Regions from separate parts of the Micromonospora sp. WMMD754 genome, predicted to be linked through region 1. Evidence: riboswitches for the same ligand, from Rfam matches in the RefSeq annotation. Region 1 holds a riboswitch; each other region holds the start of a gene.

The links. A riboswitch is a leader RNA that binds a small molecule or an ion and turns the genes downstream of it on or off. The one in region 1 is predicted to bind cyclic di-AMP.
Region 2: linked by a shared signal. The riboswitch ahead of ACN27B_RS10145 (NlpC/P60 family protein) and the one ahead of ACN27B_RS26070 (transglycosylase family protein) in region 1 are both predicted to bind cyclic di-AMP.
Region 3: linked by a shared signal. The riboswitch ahead of ACN27B_RS01930 (coiled-coil domain-containing protein) and the one ahead of ACN27B_RS26070 (transglycosylase family protein) in region 1 are both predicted to bind cyclic di-AMP.
Region 4: linked by a shared signal. The riboswitch ahead of ACN27B_RS12625 (coiled-coil domain-containing protein) and the one ahead of ACN27B_RS26070 (transglycosylase family protein) in region 1 are both predicted to bind cyclic di-AMP.

Annotation. Positions count from the first base shown of each region.
Region 1 is NZ_CP186058.1:5,546,565-5,549,887, forward strand. Features, by position in the region: gene ACN27B_RS26065 (YbaB/EbfC family nucleoid-associated protein) at 31-480, opposite strand; gene ACN27B_RS26070 (transglycosylase family protein) at 652-1,251, opposite strand; cyclic di-AMP (ydaO/yuaA leader) riboswitch at 1,256-1,382, opposite strand; gene ACN27B_RS26075 (LLM class flavin-dependent oxidoreductase) at 1,637-3,199, shown strand; gene ACN27B_RS26080 (winged helix-turn-helix transcriptional regulator) at 3,276-3,323, shown strand, end outside.
Region 2 is NZ_CP186058.1:2,104,900-2,108,222, reverse strand. Features, by position in the region: gene dcd (dCTP deaminase) at 1-407, shown strand, start outside; gene ACN27B_RS10145 (NlpC/P60 family protein) at 480-1,514, opposite strand; cyclic di-AMP (ydaO/yuaA leader) riboswitch at 1,528-1,665, opposite strand; gene ACN27B_RS10140 (N-acetylmuramoyl-L-alanine amidase) at 1,886-3,323, shown strand, end outside.
Region 3 is NZ_CP186058.1:424,357-427,679, reverse strand. Features, by position in the region: gene ACN27B_RS01935 (hypothetical protein) at 1-307, opposite strand, end outside; gene ACN27B_RS01930 (coiled-coil domain-containing protein) at 387-1,460, opposite strand; cyclic di-AMP (ydaO/yuaA leader) riboswitch at 1,465-1,595, opposite strand; gene ACN27B_RS01925 (cation diffusion facilitator family transporter) at 1,739-2,653, opposite strand; gene ACN27B_RS01920 (HelD family protein) at 2,730-3,323, opposite strand, start outside.
Region 4 is NZ_CP186058.1:2,585,057-2,588,379, forward strand. Features, by position in the region: gene ACN27B_RS12620 (carbonic anhydrase) at 1-550, shown strand, start outside; gene ACN27B_RS12625 (coiled-coil domain-containing protein) at 611-1,636, opposite strand; cyclic di-AMP (ydaO/yuaA leader) riboswitch at 1,641-1,771, opposite strand; gene ACN27B_RS12630 (YibE/F family protein) at 1,926-3,215, opposite strand.

The DNA.
Region 1 (3,323 bases):
GCCGGCCGCTTCGTCGCGTCGGCAGGCCGGTCAGGCCGGGCGGCCGGCCCGGGACGCGGCGCCCCGGTCACGTGGGATCCGCGCGGCCACCTCGTGCATCGCGCGGCTGAACAGCTCCGCCTGGTCGGGCAGGCCGCCGAGGCGGGCCGCCAGGGCGTCGGCGTCGGCCCGGGCCGAGTCGCTGACCCGGGCGTCCAGCTCGGCCAGCGCGGCGTTGACGGCGGCGACGACGTGTCCGCAGAGGACCTCCAGCGGCTCGCCGGCCAGGTCCGGGTCGACGGCGACCGAGTCCAGTCGGCCACCCTGGACGGCGACCGCCCGGACGCGGCCGTCGGCCGCGGCGCCCTCGGCCCGGAGCAACTCGCCCGGCTCGCCGTCGGGGTGCACGCCGGCCCGGGACCGCATCGCCGCGAGCGCCTGCTGCGTCCGGCTCAGGAGCTCGTCGAGGCTCGCGGCGGCCGAGAACGGGTCGATGGTCATATCCGCGCTTTCTTCACGTCTTAGCCGAGCATCGTGACCATAGCAACCGGCACCGACGGAGCACGGTCACCGGCCGGCCCCGCCCGCAAGCGAGCAGGTCGGGCGCCGCGCGTCCGGCGTGTCGCGCGACCGCGAACGCCCGGCCGGAGCCCCGGCCGGGCGTTCGGCGGCTCAGCGCAGGCGCAGTCGCTGACCCGGGAAGATCAGGCCCGGATCGTCGCCGACGACAGCGCGGTTGCGCTCGTGCAGCGCCCGCCAACCCCCGGCGACGTGCGCCGCGACGGCGATGCCGGAGAGCGTGTCGCCGGAGCGCACCCGGTAGGTGCCGGCGCCGCCCCGCCCGGCCGGTCGGCCCACAGTGGACCTCGTCGTGGTGGGCCGGTCGGTGGCCTTCCTCGGCGCGGCACGGTCGGCCGCCTTCTTCGGGGACGAGCCCGATCCGCCCTTGCGGCCACAGACCGGCCAGGCGCCGATGCCCTGCCCGTCCAGGACCCGCTCGGCGACGGCGATCTGCTCCGACCGGCTGGCCAGGTCCGCCCGGGCGGCGTACTTCTTCCCGCCGTGGCCGTTCCAGGTGCCGCGCGAGAACTGGAGCCCGCCGTAGTAGCCGTTGCCGGTGTTGATGTGCCAGTTGCCGCCGGACTCGCACCGCGCGACGGCGTCCCAGTTGACACCGGAGGCGCTCGCCGGGACGGCCGGAGCGAACAGGACCGCGGCGCCGGCCAGGACCACACCGACGGCGGTACGACGGGCTGCGTATGCAGTTGCCATGGGGATTCCTCCACGCCGACGAGGTGAGCTGTCGGGTTCGGGCCGAGGAGCCCGGCCGCCGCTGGCGGCTTCACCCCGAGGTGACGTGCACCGAGGAACGTTGGGTCCCCCGCTCCCGCCGAGGTTCGGTTACCGCCGGGCCGGCGGCGGGATTAGGCGTTACCGGCCCGTGGTGTCCACGACTGCGGACGCCACCGACGCTAAGGACGAATCCGGACGATCGCCCACTTCTTGGGATGTTCGTCACCCAGGCGGGCGACCGGGCACGCGGCACGCGGCGACGTGGTAGCGGGACGTCCGGGCCGGATCCGGACGCCCCGCCCGGACGCCCCGGCCCCGGGCTACCGTGGGCGGGACCGGCAAGATCGCACGAGGAGCGGCACGGATGACCGAGCACGGACACGAGCTGGCCTTCGGCGGCTTCCTCACCCCCACCGCCGGACGGCCGGACCAGGTGGTGGCCCTCGCCTCGCTCTGCGAGCAGGTCGGGCTGGACCTGGTCACCTTCCAGGACCACCCCTACCAGCCGGGTTTCCTGGACACGTGGACGCTGATGTCGTACGTGGCCGCCGCCACCGACCGGATCGGACTGGCCGGCAACGTGCTCAACCTGCCGCTGCGCCAACCGGTGGTGCTCGCCCGCAGCGTGGCCAGCCTGGACCTGCTCACCGGCGGCCGGGTCGAGCTGGGGCTGGGCGCGGGCGCGTTCTGGGACGCGATCGAGGCGGCCGGCGGCCGGCGGCTCTCCCCCGGCGCGGCGGTCGACGCGCTCGACGAGGCGATCCAGGTCATCCGGGAGGTCTGGGGCACCGACCGACGCGGGATGATCCGCGTCGCCGGGGAGCACTACCGGGTGGTCGGCGCGAAGCGCGGACCGGCGCCGGCCCATCCGGTGGGCATCTGGGTGGGCGCGTACAAGCCGCGCATGCTGCGCCTGGTCGGTCGCGCCGCGGACGGCTGGCTGCCGTCGCTGGCCTACCTGCCGAAGGGGCCCGACGAGCTGCCCGCGCTCAACGCGCTGGTCGACGAGGGCGCGCGGGCCGCCGGGCGGGACCCCGGCGAGATCCGCCGGATGCTCAACGTGACCGGCAGTTTCACCCGCGCGTCCACGGGGTTCCTGGCCGGGCCGCCGCGGCGGTGGGTGGAGGACCTGGCCGGGCTCACCCTGGAGCACGGCATCACCACCTTCGTCCTGGGCAGTGACGAGCCGCGCGCCATCCAGCTCTTCGCCCAGGAGGTGGCGCCGGCGGTCCGGGAGCTGGTCGCGGCCGAGCGCACCACGCCGGGCAGCGGCGCCCGCGCCGTGGCGCGGGAGCAGGCCGCCGGCGGCGTCCCGACCACCCTCGCGGTCACCCCCACGCCCGACCCGGGGGTACGCCTGAGCGCCCGCCGCCTCTGGGACGAGTCGACCCGTCCGACCGCCCCGCCGGCGCCGGCCGGGCACGTCTACCCGGCCCACGCGCAGGCCGCGGGGCAACATCTGGTGGACGTGCACGACCACCTGCGCCGGGAGCTGGCCCAGGTGCGGGACCTGCTGGAACAGGTCACCCGGGGCGCGGTCTCGCCGGGCGGGGCGCGGGCCGCGCTGAACGAGATGACCCTGCGGCAGAACAACTGGACGCTGGGCGCGTACTGCGCGGCGTACTGCACCGTGGTGACCCAGCACCACGGCCTGGAGGACGCCTCGGTCTTCCCGCACCTGCGCCGCGCCGACGCCGGGCTGGCGGCGGTGCTGGACCGGCTGGAGGAGGAGCACGTGGTGATCCACGGCGTGGTGGAGGGTGTCGACCGGGCGCTGGTGGAGCTGATCGGCCGGCCGGGTGACTTCACCGGGCTCCAGGAGGCGGTGGACCTGCTCACCGACACGCTGCTGTCCCATCTGTCGTACGAGGAGCACCAGATCGTCGAGCCGCTGGCCCGGCACGGCTTCTACCCCGGTCAGCTGTGACCGGCGGATATTCCCGGGCCGCGACGTGAGATAGCTGGCTTTTGTTTTCCTAAGTCAGCTCGGTAGCGTCGGTCCCATGACGGACTTCCTCGCGCAGCGCGACTCCTGGTCCACCGCCAACTGC
Region 2 (3,323 bases), 3.2 Mb from region 1:
ACGACCTGACGTCGATGGTGGAGGTGCCGGAGGGCCAGCCCTTCGTGCTGCACCCGGGCGAGTTCGTGCTCGCCTCCACGCTGGAGGTCATCTCGCTGGGTGACCAGCTCGCCGGGCGGCTGGAGGGCAAGTCCAGTCTGGGCCGACTCGGCCTGCTGACCCACTCCACCGCCGGCTTCATCGACCCGGGCTTCTCCGGCCACGTCACGCTGGAGCTGTCCAACGTGGCGAACCTGCCGATCACGCTCTGGCCGGGGATGAAGATCGGTCAGCTCTGCATCTTCCGGCTCTCCTCGCCGGCCGAGCACCCGTACGGCTCGGCCGTCTACGGATCGCGTTACCAGGGCCAGCGCGGCCCGACGCCGAGCCGGTCCTGGCAGAGCTGGCGCACCTGGCCGACCCGCTGACGCCGAGCGCCGCTTGTTAAGAGGGGCCCCCTCCTATGCAGAATGCGTTAAGAGGGGGCCCTTCCTTACACCTCAGGCGGGGCGGCCGTAGCTGTTGATGTCGCCGTCGTCGACGCGCTTCATGGTGATCGGCTTGCCGGACTGGGACGCGTGCACCACCCAGCCGTCGCCCACGTACATCCCCACGTGGTGCAGGTCGCCGTAGTAGAAGACCAGGTCACCGGCGCGCAGCTCGGACCGGCTGACCCGCTTCGTCACGTCGTGCTGCTGCCGGGCGTTGTGCGGCAGCGAGACCCCGGCCTTGGCCCAGGCGGCCATGGTCAGGCCGGAGCAGTCGAAGTGGTCCGGGCCGGCGGCCCCCCAGACGTAGATCTTGCCGATCTGGGCGCAGGCGAACTTGACCGCGACCCCGGCCGCGCCGCCGGGGTAGCCGGACGGGCAGGGCGCCGGGCGCAGCGGGCCGCCGCCGCCGTTGCCGTAGACCTTCAGACGTAGCTTCTGCAGTCGGGCGATCTCGCCGTCGATCTGCTTCTTCTTCGTCGCGAGCTGCGCCTCGGTGCGGCTCAGGTCGGCGACCATCTGGTCCAGCGGCCGCTTCTTGGCGGCCAGCTCGTCGCGCAGTTCGGCGACGGCACGCACCTGCTCCTGCTGGTGGTGCGCGAAGCGGTCGAGCAGCTCCAGGCCGCTGACCAGGTCGCCCGGCGAGCGGCTGCCCAGCAGGGCGTTGACGGTGGAGAGGTTGTCGCCCTTGTACGCGTCGGCGGCGAGCCCGCCGACCTGGCCGAGCGCCGCGTCCACCCGGGCCTGCAGCGGGGCGATCTGCCGGCCGAGCGCGTCGGCCTGCTTGCGCCGCACCGCGAGCTGCTCGCGTACGGCGTTGACCTGTTCGATGACCGGTTCGAGCTTGTTCCAGTCGCGGTCGATCTGGGCCTCGATCTCGGCGACCGAGGGTTCGGCGTGGGCCGCCGTGGCGCCGCCGGTCAGGACGACGGCGGTGCCGACCAGGGCGGCGAGGGCGGTGGTGAAGCGGGACCAGCGGGAACGCGGCGCGACGACGTGCCGGTCGACCGACCGGCTCGACGACGGCCGCGGGGCATGGAGTGCCACCGGGCGTCCGTACTCCTTCTTCCTGACCGCCTACCGGGTTAGCTGACGGATTCGGACGGGAAGGGAGCCGCCCTACCGCAGCTCCGCTGCGGATTCACCCCAGGTACCTGGTTCCCCGGCTCGCCCGTGGGCGACTCGGCGGTGTCGGACCGTCACCGACCGGGTTGGACGGTGAGACTGGCGGCCGACGATTCACCAGAGTAGGAGCCGTCGTTATCGATCCGCAACTCGGGACGCCGTGACACTCCGTACCGACACCTGGGTGAAGTTTTCTTTCATTAAGGATTACCTGCTGGAAAGGTATTGACCCTCGCGGGTCTGCGGAGTGAGGGTGGGGACGCAGTGACCCCCATCCCTGTCCAGGAGGTTCGATGCACCTCTCCACCCCGCCGTCGGGCGGACGGATACTGCTGGCCGCCGCCGTGGCGACCGCCACCGCGCTGGCCGTCACCGGCCCGGTGACCGCCGCGCCGGAGACGGCCGGACCCGCCACCGACCGGCAGCAGCAGTACGCCGCCGCGGCCACCGAGTACGGCGTGCCGCAGAACGTGCTGCTCGGCGTCTCCTATCTGGAGTCCCGCTGGGACACCCACCCGGGCCAGCCCAGCACCAGCGGCGGCTACGGCCCGATGCACCTGACCGACGCGGCGCACGTCCTCGCCACCCCGGGCAGCGCCCACGTCGACGAGGACGAGGACCCGCGCGGCGACGACTCCCGCCCGCTCACCCTCGACCCGGCCACCGCCGCCGCGCCGGCACGGGAGACCCCGCTGCCCCGCGCCTCGCTGCAGACGATCGACACCGCCGCGACGCTCACCGGGCTCGACGCGCAGACGCTGCGCACCGACCCGGCGGCGAACATCCGCGGTGGCGCGGCGCTGCTCGCGTCCTACCAGAAGGCACTGGGCGGGCCGGTCGGCGCCGGCACCGACGCGGCGGCCTGGTACGGCGCGGTGGCCCGCTACTCCGGCGCGGACACCGCCGACGCGGCGGCGGCCTTCGCCGACGAGGTCTACGACCAGCTCGGCCAGGGCGCGACCCGGACCACCGACGACGGGCAGCGGGTCACGCTGGCCGCCACCACCGCCCGGCCGGACCGGTCCCGGCTGGCCCGGCTCGGCCTGCGCCACGCGCAGCGGCCGGACGGCCTGGAGTGCCCGGTCCGGTTGGCCTGTGAGTGGATCCCCGCGCCGTACGAGCAGCTCAGCGCCGACCCGGGCGACTACGGCAACCACGACCTGGGCAACCGGCCGAAGCAGCAGAAGATCGAATACATCGTCATCCACGACACCGAGGGCTACTTCGGCCCCAGCGTCGACCTGGTCAAGCGGGCCGACTACCTGGGCTGGCACTACACGCTGCGCTCGGTGGACGGCTACGTCGCCCAGCACATCAAGGCCAAGGACGTCGGCTGGCACGCCGGCAACTGGTACGTCAACGCCAAGTCCATCGGCCTGGAGCACGAGGGCTTCGCCGGTCAGGGCACCTGGTACACCGAGGCGATGTACCGGGCCTCGGCCAAGCTGGTCCGCCACCTCGCGCTGAAGTTCGGCATCCCGCTCAACCGGCAGCACATCATCGGGCACGACAACGTGCCGGGCACCACCGCCGGCACGGTGAAGGGCATGCACTGGGACCCGGGCCCCTACTGGGACTGGTCGCACTACTTCGACCTGATGAAGGCGCCGTTCCGGAGCACCGGCACGGCCCGCACCGGGCTGGTCACCATCGACCCGGACTTCGCCACCAACCGGCCGGCGTTCGTCGGCTGCAACCAGCAGCCGCCGGGCGTCCCGACGCCCACCCCGC
Region 3 (3,323 bases), 1.6 Mb from region 1:
GGAGCAGCACCAGCCCGAGCATCACGGTGGTGAGCGCGAACTTCACCAGCACCCACCGCCACCGCAGCAGCCCCCACGGGGTGAGCAGCGCGCTGGCCACCCCGATCAGCCAGACCGCGACGCTCAGCGGCGCGAACAGCCAGGTGACCAGCAAGGCCGCGGCGGGGTAGACGACCTCCGGGTCGGCGCCGCGCAGCCCGGCCACGCCCAGCGCGAGCAGCCCCAGGTCGACGCCGAGCCAGCCGAGCGAGGTGACCAGGTGCGCGGTGAGCAGCGCCTTGCGTCCGCCGGGGGAGAGTCGTCTCATGCCACCGATCGTCGGCCGTCGCGCGGCCCACGTCGTGGGCCGCGCGACGACGCCCGGGGTACGTCGGGGAGCGTAGTGCTCAGTAGACCGACAGGTGCACGTGGTTGGTGTGGTCGCTGGACGGGTCGCCGTTGCCGCCGCTGTAGGACTTCCAGCCGCTGCTGGGCAGCCAGATCTGCTTGAACCAGATCACGTAGAGCACGGCGAGCGGGTCGGCGTTGCGCACGAAGTACGCGGCCAGGTTGTTGCCGTACGTCCTGTCGCCGCCGCTGGCCACCCCGCCGAAGCCGTTCTTCTGGGCGGCGAAGTCGCAGGCGCGTCCCTTCGGGTGCTCGCCGGAGCCGCTGGGCCGGTGGCAGGAGACGTACCGGGTGAAGCCGGCGGCCTTGGCCTGGTTGAGCGCGTGCAGGGTGCGCGGGGTGATGCAGCCGTCGGCCGGCGTCGGGTCGTTGACGCTGCACGACTCCGCCGGCCAGGAGCCGTCGGAGTTGCGCTTGGCCGGCGTCGCGTTCGCCGTCGAGGTGCCCCGGACGCCGCCGCTGCCGGCGGACGGCCGGTCGTTCGCCACCTCCAGCGCCCGCTCGGCCTGCTGCTTGCGCTTGGCCATCACCGTGACCTGCTTGCGCTGCTCCCGGATCTCGCCGTCGAGCGCGGCGCGGGTCCGGGTCGCCTCGTCCCGGGTGGTGATCAGGTCGCGCAGCGTCCGGTCCTCGTGCGCGGCGACCTGCTCCAGCGCCGCCGCCCGGTCCATGAAGCCCTCCGGGCTGCTGCTGCCGAGCAGGGCCGCGGCGGTGCCCATCCGGCCGGTGCGGTACGCCACCTCGGCGATCTCGCCGACCTTGGCGTCGCGTACGGCCAGTTCGGCGCCGACCGCGTCGAGTCGCTCGGTGAGCTGCTTCTGCCGGGCCACCGACCGGCTCAGCGCGGCCTTGGCCTCCAGCCAGCCCTTGCTGGCCGCGTCGAGTTGGGCGCGCAGTTCGGGCGTGCCGCCCTCGTCGTCACCGCCGGGGGCGGCGCGCAGGCCGGTCGGGGAGGCCGACCACGTCGCCGCGGCGGGGGAGGCCGGCACGGTCACGACGCCGAGGGTCAGCATCGCGACGAGCAGGGCCGCCATCCGGGCGGCCGTCCGTCGTACAGGTGCCACTGGGGGCATTCACATGTCCTTCCGTCAACCGCCGACCGGGTTAGCTGACGGGTTCGGGACGGAAGATCCCTACCGCTGACGCGGATGCACCCCACGTACGTGGTTCCCCGGCTCGCCCTGCGGGCGATTAGGCGACGGCCGCTCCACCGGCGCCGGGATGGCGCCCGCGGTGTGGCCGCGACCGAGCCTACCGGCGTTGCCCGGGGCCGGCTCCGTCGCCCGGAGCGGTGATCCCGGCAAAGCCGGCATTACGCCACAATAGCGGCCGAGATTTAAGTTTGCCCTAATTACCACTCGGTCGGGCCGCACGCTCCGGCCGACGCTCCGGGTTCGATCTGCAACGTGGCGTGATCGATCGAGAAGTCCTCGTGCAGGGCGGCCCGGGCGGCGGCCAGCACGGTGGCGACCTCGGCGCCGGGATCGGTGGTCAGGTGCGCCGAGGCCACCTCCATGCCCGAGGTCAGCGTCCAGACGTGCAGGTCGTGCACCTCCGCCACGCCCGGCACGGCGGCCAGCCGGTCGTGCACCGCGGTCACCTGGAGGTGTTCCGGCGCGGCCTGCACCAGGATCCGCACCGCCGCCCGGCCGAGCCGCCAGGTGCGGGGCAGGATGAACAGACCGATCGCCACGGCCACCAACGGGTCGGCCCACCACCAGTCGGTGACCGCGATGACCAGCGCGGCGCCGATCACCCCGAGCGAGCCGAGCAGGTCGCCGAGCACCTCCAGGTACGCGCCGCGCAGGTTGATGCTCTCCTGCGCCCCGGAGCGCAGCAGCGCGAAGGCGCCGACGTTGGCGAGCAGGCCGAGCACCGCCACCACGAGCATCGGGCCGGCCAGCACCTCCGGCGGGTCACCGAACCGGCGTACCGCCTCGACCAGGACGTAGACCGCGACCGCGCCGAGCAGCACCGCGTTCGCCAGCGCCGCGAGGACCTCCAGCCGGTAGAGGCCGAACGTGCGCTGCGGATCGGTGGTGGCGCGCCGGGTGGCGGTGATCGCGGCCAGTGCCATGCCGATGCCGAGCACGTCGGTGAACATGTGCCCGGCGTCGGAGAGCAGCGCGAGCGAACCGGTCGCGAAGGCGGCCACCGCCTCGACCAGCATGAGGGCGGTGAGCAGCGCGAACGCCGCCCAGAGCCGGCCCCGGTGGCGGTGCGCCGCGTTGGTCACCGCACCGCTGTGGTCATGACCTGCGCCCACGCACACACCCTTCCCTCCCGCACCCCGGCCAGGCCCAATGTATGTTCACATCGCTATGTGTGCAAGTGAGGGTGGATCACCCGGTCGGGTCGAGCGTGGTGAGGCGCTGGGTGGCCCGGGACAACGCGACGTAGAGCGTGCGCACCCCCGAGCCGGGGTCGGCCCGGATCTCGCTCGGCGCGACCAGCACCACGCCGTCGTACTCCATGCCCTTGGCCTGCAGGCTGGTCACGACCTGGAGCCGGCCGGCGCCGAGGCCGTCCAGCCAGCCGGCCACCTCGTCCCGGCGCGGCACCGGCGTGATCACGCCGACGGTGCCCTCCACCTCGCCCAGCAGGACCCGGGCCGCCTCGACGGTGCTCGCCGGCAGCTCGGCGGCGGGCACCGTACGCTCGACCGGCGGCACGCCGGTGGAACGCACCGCGTCGGGCAGCGTCAGGTCCGGATACAGCCGGCGGATCTCCGCCGCCGCCACCGCGAAGATCTCCGCCGAGTTGCGGTAGTTGGTGGTCAGCTCGTAGCGGTGCCGCTTACGCCGGCCCAGCGCCTGGTCGCGGGCCCGGTCCAGCTCCTGCGGGTCGCCGGTCCAGGCGGTCTGCGCCGGGTCGCCGACCACCGTCCAGGACGCCAGCCGGCCCCGGCGCCCGATCATCCGCCACTGCATCGGCGA
Region 4 (3,323 bases), 3.0 Mb from region 1:
GGCGGCGGTCGCCGACGGTCAGCACCCGTTCGCGGTGATCGTCGGGTGCTCCGACTCGCGACTCGCCGCCGAGATCATCTTCGACCGCGGCCTCGGTGACCTCTTCGTGGTGCGTACCGCCGGCCACACCGCCGGCCCGGAGGTGCTGGGCAGCGTGGAGTACGCGGTCACCGTGCTCGGCACGCCGCTGGTGGTGGTGCTCGGCCACGACTCGTGCGGCGCGGTCCAGGCGGCCCGCGAGGCGGTCCGCACCGGCTCCGCCCCGGCCGGACACCTGGGCGCGGTGGTGGACGCCGTCTCACCCAGCCTGCTCCGGGCCGGTCGCCAGGGAGTCGAGGATCTCGACGGCATCATCGACGTGCACATCGCCCAGACGGTGGAGACCCTGCTGGCCCGCTCCTCGGTGCTCGCCGCGAAGGTGGCCGGCGGGGCCTGCGCGGTGGTCGGCATGTCGTACCGGCTCAGTGGCGGCGAGGTCCGGACGGTGGCGCAGTCGCCGGCCCCGCTGCCGTCACCGGCCGCGTCGGCGGACGCGGCGCTCGCCGGCTGACCGGGAAACGGATACGCGAAAGGGGCCGCCCACGGGCGGCCCCTTTGTCGTACGCGCGCGTCAGAGCAGCGACATGTGCACGTGGTCGGTGTGGTTGGAGGGCCCGCTGTAGGAACTCCAGCCGGTCGCCGGGAACCAGATCTGCCGGTTCCAGATCACGTAGTAGATGCCCAGCCGGTCGGCGTTGCGGATGAGGAAGGCGGCCACCTCGTTGCCGTACCGGCGGGTGTCGTTGTTGTGCCACGGTGCGAAGCCGCTGTTCTGCAACGACCAGTCGCACGCCTTGCCCTTGGGGTGCTCCCACGGCCCGCCGGGGCGGTAGCAGCCCACGAAGCGGTTGAACCCGGCGCGCTTGACCTCCTTGTACGCGTGCAGGGTGCGCGGCGTGACGCAGCCCGAGGTGGTCGGGTCGTTCTCACTGCACGACTCGGACTTCCACCCGCCGTCGGCGGTGCGGCCGGGGCCGATCTTGGCAACCGGCGAGGTGGCCGAGACCAGGCCACCGGTGAAGTCCAGCCCGCCGACCAGCTTCAGCGCCTTCTGCGCCTCGACCTTCTCGCGGGCCATCGCGTTCGCCTGCTTCTCCTGCTCCCGCACCTCGGCGTCGAGCGCGATCTTGGCCCGCTCGGCGCGGCCCTTCACCTCGTTGATGGCGGCGAGTCGCTGCGCGTTGAACAGGTTCAGCTCGTCGAGGGCGCTGGCCCGCTGGACGAACGAGTCGGGGGAGTCGCTCTCCAGCAGCATCGCCATGGCGCCGACGCGACCGGTCCGGTAGGACTGTGCCGCGATCTCGCTCACCTGCGGGCTGAGCGCGTCGAGCTGGTTCTGCGCCGCCTTCACCTCCAGCGCGAGCTGGAGCTGCCGCTTGCGGGACGTGTCCAACTTCGACTTGGCCTGGAGGTAGGCGCGGTTGGCGGCGGTGACGGCCTCGCTGATCAGCGGTGGGTCGTCGTCCTCCGAGTGGCCCGAGGGGTTCGGGGCGGCGGTGCCGGGGGCCGCCGAGGCCGGCGTCGGCCCGGCCAGCACGGCAAGAGCGGCGAGCACGGCCACCACGGGTGTCAGCCAGCGGCGCAGGGGTGCCGTCACAGTGTTCCCTTCCGTCGACCGCCGACCGGGTTAGCTGACGGGTTCGGGACGGAAGCGGCCCCTTCCGCTGGCGCGGATTCACCCCATGTACCTGGTTCCCCGGCTCGCCCGGAGGCGATTGGGCGGCGGCACCGCAGGCGCCGGTGCGCGCCTTCGGCGGTGACCGGCAGCGAGGTTACCCGAGACCACTCCCGGGGATCTACGTCCGGAAGCCGACCAATCGCGAGAATTCGCCACCGCCCAGCGTGACCAGCATCGCGTTTGGAATCGGCCGTCACGCTGCGCAGTGTCACCATGCGGCCTCCGTGCTCCTGCCCCCGCCGGACCGGCCCTCGCCGAGCGCCTCCCACGCGTCCTCCCGGGGCGACGGCGGCCGGGGCGTCGCGGGTCCGGCGGCCCGCCCGGCGCGACCGGCGGTGGTCACGACCGCGGCCAGCGCGGTGGTCAGCGGTACGGCGGCGATCAGGCCCAGCGTGGCCACCGCGCTACGGACGATCTCCTGGGCGAGGAACTCGCTGGTGAGCAGCTGACCCACCGGGCGGGAGTCGGCGACCAGCAGGAGCAGCAGCGGCAGCGAGGCGCCCGCGTACGCCAGCACGATGGTGTTGACGGTGGACGCGATGTGCGCCCGGCCCACCCGGGTGGCCGCCCGGTAGAGCTGCCGTCGGGACAGCCCTGGGTTGGCGTGCGCCAGCTCGGTGACGGTGGCCGCCTGGGTGACGGTGACGTCGTCCAGCACGCCGAGCGAACCGATGATGATGCCGGCCAGCAGCAGTCCGTGCAGGTCCACGTCACCCTGGAACATCGACAGCGTGGTGGCGTCCTCGCTGCCGAAGCCGGTCAGGTGGGTGGCGGCGGTGGCCACCGTGCCCAGCACTCCGGTGATCACCAGGCTGCCGAGCGTGCCCAGCACCGCCACCGACGTCTGCGCGGTGATCCCGTGGGTCAGGTAGAGCACCACGAACATGATCAGTGCGGCGCCGACGATCGCCACCAGCAGCGGCGACTGCCCGGCGCCGATGCCGGGGAGCACGAAGCCGAGCAGGATGGCGAAGCTGGCCACCAGCCCGCCCAGCGCGGCCAGCCCGCGCCAGCGGCCGAACGCCACGATCGCGGCGGCGAAGAGGGCCACCAGCCAGATCAGCGGCGTACCGCGCTGGTGCTCGGCGATGTTGTAGGTCTTCACCGACGGGTCGCCCGGGTCGACCAGCTCGACCAGGATCACCTCGTCACCGACCGCGACCCGGGGCGCGCCGGGTCCGGTGGGGACCGGCGTCTCGACCTGCCGGCCCGCGTCCGGCCCCTGCTCGGCGGCGACGGTCACGGTGCCGCAGGGGCCGCCGGTGTCGCCCTCGGGCGACTCGGGCGTCGGCGGGCAGGGCTCGGTCACCACCCGGGTCACCGTGCCGTGGTAGCGCGGCACGTCCGCGCCGCCGTCCACCGGGTCGCGGTCCGCCCGGGGCCAGAGCACCAGCGCCGCGATCACGGTGAGCACGAAGAGCGGCACCACGGTGGCGATCAGGAGCCGGCGTACGCCCGGCGGCGCGGCGGCTGCGGGACGGGTGTGATCGGCGCCCACGGCGTCTCTCCCAACGGTCGCGGCGGAACCGGGTCACCGGACCGGTCGGGTCACCGGGGCCGGCGCGGACGCGTGGGGATCACGCCCGGGTCGTCGCCCGGCCATGGT